DNA from 2 places in the Kitasatospora sp. NPDC056531 genome. Region 1 is predicted to be linked to the other one. Evidence: riboswitches for the same ligand, from Rfam matches in the RefSeq annotation. Region 1 holds a riboswitch; the other holds the start of a gene.
The links. Region 1 has a riboswitch for S-adenosylmethionine ahead of ACFQ87_RS04850 (aminotransferase class V-fold PLP-dependent enzyme). Riboswitches for the same ligand answer to the same signal wherever they lie in the genome.
Positions count from the first base shown of each region.

Region 2: another riboswitch for S-adenosylmethionine. It lies ahead of thrC (threonine synthase); the one in region 1 lies ahead of ACFQ87_RS04850 (aminotransferase class V-fold PLP-dependent enzyme).

Region 1 is NZ_JBHTTU010000003.1:11,659-14,038, forward strand. It holds gene ACFQ87_RS04850 (aminotransferase class V-fold PLP-dependent enzyme) at 1-1,140, opposite strand, end outside; SAM riboswitch class IV at 1,192-1,309, opposite strand; gene trpD (anthranilate phosphoribosyltransferase) at 1,453-2,380, opposite strand, start outside.
Region 2 is NZ_JBHTTU010000034.1:71,448-73,827, reverse strand. It holds gene thrC (threonine synthase) at 1-1,063, opposite strand, end outside; SAM riboswitch class I at 1,081-1,213, opposite strand; gene ACFQ87_RS26055 (glucosyl-3-phosphoglycerate synthase) at 1,358-2,362, shown strand.

The DNA.
Region 1 (2,380 bases):
CAGGGTGCGAACCAGCGGGTGCGCGCAGAACAGCCCGTCGCGCACCCCGATGCCGTACTCGGCGGACAGCGCGGCCGAGAAGTGCGAGCTGTTCCAGCCCTGCACGACGAAGGACAGCACACCCACCCGGGCCGAGCCTGCCCCGAACAGGTTCAGCACCTTGACCTGCGGGATCTCCGCCAGCCCCGCCGTCAGCCGCTCGACCAGCTGCCGCTCCCGGGCCTCCAGCGCGTCGAAGCCGGCCTCGGTCAGCGCCCGGCAGGCCGAGGCGATCGCGTAGGCGCCGATGACGTTCGGCGAGCCGGCCTCGTGCCGGGCCGGGCCGGTGTGCCACTGGACGGCCACCGAGCCGTCCACCTCTCGCGCCACCGTCCGGGTCGCCCCGCCACCGGCCAGGTACGGCTGGGCCGCGTCCAGCCAGTCGGAGCGCCCGGCCAGCACCCCGGCGCCGAACGGCGCGTACAGCTTGTGGCCGGAGAAGGCGATCCAGTCGACGTCCAGCTCGCGCACCGAGACCCGGTGGTGCGGGGCCAGCTGGGCGGCGTCCAGCACCACCCGGGCGCCGTGCCGGTGCGCGGTCCCGGTCAGCTCGGCGACCGGCCACAGCTCGCCGGTCACATTGGAGGCGCCGGTGACGCACAGCAGCTTCGGCCCCTCGGGCGCCGCGGCCAGTGCGGCGTCCAGTGCGGCCACCGCCTCGGCCCGCGAGCGCGGCGCCCGCAGGTAGCTGACCTCCAGCCCGGCGTGCGCCCAGGGCAGCAGCGAGGCGTGGTGCTCGGTCTCGAAGGCGAACACCCGGGTGCCGGCCGGCACGGCGGCGGCCAGCAGGTTGAGCGAGTCGGTGGTGGCGCGGGTGAAGACCACCTGGTCGCCCTCGCGCAGGTCGAGGAACTCGGCGACGGTCCGGCGACTCTGCTCGAACAGGTCGGTGGAGAGCTGGGAGAGGTACCCGGCGCCGCGGTGCACGCTGCCGTAGTACGGCGCGTAGGCGGCGACGTCGTCCCACACCCGCTGGAGCGCCGGCGCGCTGGCGGCGTAGTCGAGCGCCGCGTAGCCGACCTTCTCCCCGCTGGCCAGCGGGACCAGGACGTCGTGGCCCAGGACGGCGAGCGGCGCGCAGATTTCGGTGGAGATGGGCATGAGGATGCACTCCTTCAGGGATGAGGGACCCCGGGAGTGCTAGTCGTCGGGCGTCCGCGCTTGTCGCACGGACGGTTTGCCGAGCGACCCGGTCCTCACCCAGGGCACCCCGCCACGGACGGAGGGTTGCCGGACAGCAAGCTGGGGCTTGACGCTGTCACTCATGACCTGGCCAAGACTCTAGGTCGCGTCCGTCGGGTGGTCAAACAGTCATCCACCATCCGGACGGCGTTCTCGCCCGCTCGCGTGTGCTCGGGGCGGGCGCGCGAAGGGCCCGCACCGGCGAACCGGTACGGGCCCTCAACTTCCGCCTCAGCTACGACTGGTGGCATCCGCCCAGCGCCGCAGCAGGTCCCGCGCGGCGCCCGAGTCGATCGCCTCCGCCGCCCGCGCCATGCCCGCGGCGAGCTGCTCCGTCAGCGGCGCGTCGCCCAGGTCGAGCGCCACCAGCGCCGCCGCGGTGTTCAGCAGCACGGCGTCCCGCACCGGCCCGTGCTCCCCGGCCAGCAGCCTGCGCGCGACCTCGGCGTTGTAGGCGGCGTCCGCCCCGCGCAGCGCCTCGATGCCGACCAGCTCGATGCCGACGTCCCGCGGGTCGAAGGAGGTCTCGGTGACCACCCCGTCGCGCACCAGCCACACCTGCGAGGTGGTGGTGATGGTCAGTTCGTCCAGCCCGTCGTCGCCGCGGAACACCAGCGCGGTCGCCCCGCGCCGGGCGAGCACCCCGGCGATCAGCCCGGCGAGCCGGGTGTCGAAGCAGCCGATCGCGTGCGAGGTGACCTTGGCCGGGTTGGTCAGCGGGCCGAGGATGTTGAAGGCGGTCGGCACCCCGAGGTCGCGCCGCGCCGTGGCGGCGTGCCGCATCGAGGGGTGGAACTTCGCCGCGAAGCAGAAGGTGAGCCCGACCTCCTCGGCCACCTCGGCCACCCGGCGGGCCGACAGGTCCAGCGCCACCCCGAGCTTCTCCAGCACGTCCGAGGAGCCGCTGGTGGAGGAGGCCGACCGGTTGCCGTGCTTGACCACCTTGGCCCCGGCGGCCGCCGCGACGATCGCCGACATGGTGGAGATGTTGACGGTCTTCGCCCGGTCCCCGCCGGTGCCGACGATGTCCACCGCCGGGCCGGGGATGTCCAGCGGCTCGGCGTGCTCGTACATCGCGTCGACCAGGCCGGCGATCTCGTCGACCGACTCGCCCTTGGCCCGCAGCGCCACCATGAACCCGGCCACCTGGACGGGGGAC
Region 2 (2,380 bases), on a different contig from region 1:
CCTCTTCGTCCGTGACGTCCTCGACCGCCCCGCCGGTCCGACGGGCGATGTCCAGCACGTACGGGCCGTCCGCCGGGTTGCCGATCGCCAGCGACTTGGCGATGGTGTCCGGCTTGACCGGCTTGATCACGTCCCGGCCCGCCTTGAACGCGGCCGACACCGGCGAGCAGCCCTCGGCCTGGGCGCCGAAGATCCGGTAGGGCCGGTCCTCCACCAGACCGAGCTTGATCAGCTCCTGCAGCCCCTTGTCGATCTTCGTCAGTTGCGAGCCCGAGGCGATCGGGATGACGATCTGCTCCGGCAGCCGCCAGCCGAGCTGCTCGCAGATCTCGTACGCCAGCGTCTTGGAGCCCTCGCCGTAGTACGGACGCAGGTTGACGTTCACGAAACCCCAGCCCTCGCCGGCCGGGTCCCCGATCAGCTCCGAGCAGAAGCGGTTCACGTCGTCGTAGTTGCCGTCGATGCCCACCAGCTCGCCGCCGTACACCCCGGCCATCACGACCTTGCCCTGCTCCAGGTCGTGCGGGATGAAGACGCAGGACCGGAACCCGGCCCGGGCCGCCGCCGCGCCCACCGCGCCGGCCAGGTTGCCGGTCGAGGAGCAGGACAGCGTGGTGTACCCGAACGCCCGCGCCGCCTCGATGGCGCAGGCCACCACCCGGTCCTTGAAGGAGTGCGTCGGGTTCCCGGAGTCGTCCTTCACGTGCAGCGGAGCGGTGAACCCGAGCTCCCGGCCCAGGTTGTCCGCCTTCACCAGCGGGGTCCACCCCGGGTTCAGATTCGGCTTGGACGCCACGTCGGCCGGCACCGGCAGCAGCGGCGCGTAACGCCAGATGGAGGCAGGACCGGCCTCGATCCGCTTGCGCAGCTCCTCGGCGCGCCCGCTCCCGAACTCGTACGCGATCTCCAGCGGCCCGAAGCACTCCAGGCAGGCGAAGCTGGGGCCGAGCGGGAAGCGGGTGCCGCACTCCCGACAGGACAGGGCGGCGGCGGGGCCGAGGTCAACCGGTGGGGGTCCCCCCGGCCGAAGGCTGGGGGAGGGTGCGACAGTGTCGATAGCCATGATGGCGGAGGCCTCTCTCCTCATCTTCCCCGTGACACGGTCGCGCCACAGGCCGGAATTGGCACCTGTCCCGCCGGGGCCTGAAGACAGCCGAGCGAGAAGGTTGCCGGGACGTCAACGGGCCGTTCCCTCAGTCCCTCTGGATGAGCTTGTGAAGTTGTGGTTCAGCGGCGACCCCGGCGTGCGAAGGTCCGACCGCTGTACGAAGACTGTATCCGAAGGCGTCAAACCTGAAAGGGACCGTCCGCCAAGCGAGATGGCCCGTTCCACCCGACCTCGCCGAGGAGATTCACCGTGCCCGCCGAACCGACCCCCGCACTCCTCCCGCAGGCGGCGTCCTGGCTGCACCGCCGCTCGTGGAGCGCGGCCGACCGGCCGGTTCACACCCTGCTGGAGGCCAAGCGGCGCACCCGGCAGACCGTCAGCGTCGTCCTCCCCGCGCTCGACGAGGAGGCCACCGTCGGCGACATCGTCCGCACCGTCCGGCGCGAACTGATGGACCGGATTCCTCTGGTCGACGAACTGGTCGTACTCGACTCCGGTTCCACCGACGCCACCGCCACCGTCGCCGCCGAGGCCGGCGCCCGGGTGGAACAACGGGACGCCATCCTGCCCCGGCTGCCCGCCGTCCCCGGCAAGGGCGAGGTGCTCTGGCGCTCGCTGCTGGTCACCCACGGCGACATCGTCTGCTTCGTCGACGCCGACCTGCGCGAGTTCGACCCCGCCTTCGTCTCCGGCATCCTCGGGCCCCTGCTCACCGAACCCGACATCCAGCTGGTCAAGGCCATGTACGACCGCCCCCTCGAAACAGACTCCGGCGCGATCCTCCCCGCCGGCGGCGGCCGGGTCACCGAACTCGTCGCCCGCCCCCTGCTCAACCTCCACTGGCCGGAGCTCGCCGGTTTCGTCCAGCCCCTCGGCGGCGAGTACGCGGCCCGCCGCTCACTACTCGAACGGCTGCCGTTCCCCACCGGCTACGGCGTCGAACTCGGCCTCCTGGTCGACGCGTTGGAGCTGGTCGGCCTGGACGCCCTGGCCCAGGTCGACGTCGGCGTCCGACACCACCGCCACCAGGACGGCCAGGCCCTCGGCCGGATGGCCGCCACCATCTACCGCACCGCCCTGGAACGCCTCGACCGCACCCACCGCCTCAAGGCCTCCGCCGACCTGGTCCACCCCCACCTCACCCAGTTCACCCGCGACCCGGAAACCCGCGCCTTCACCGCCCACAGCCACCCGGTGACCGCCCTGGAACGCCCCCCGATGCACACCGTGCCCGAGTACGCGGCCCGCCATTGAAACGTTTGCCAACCCAGA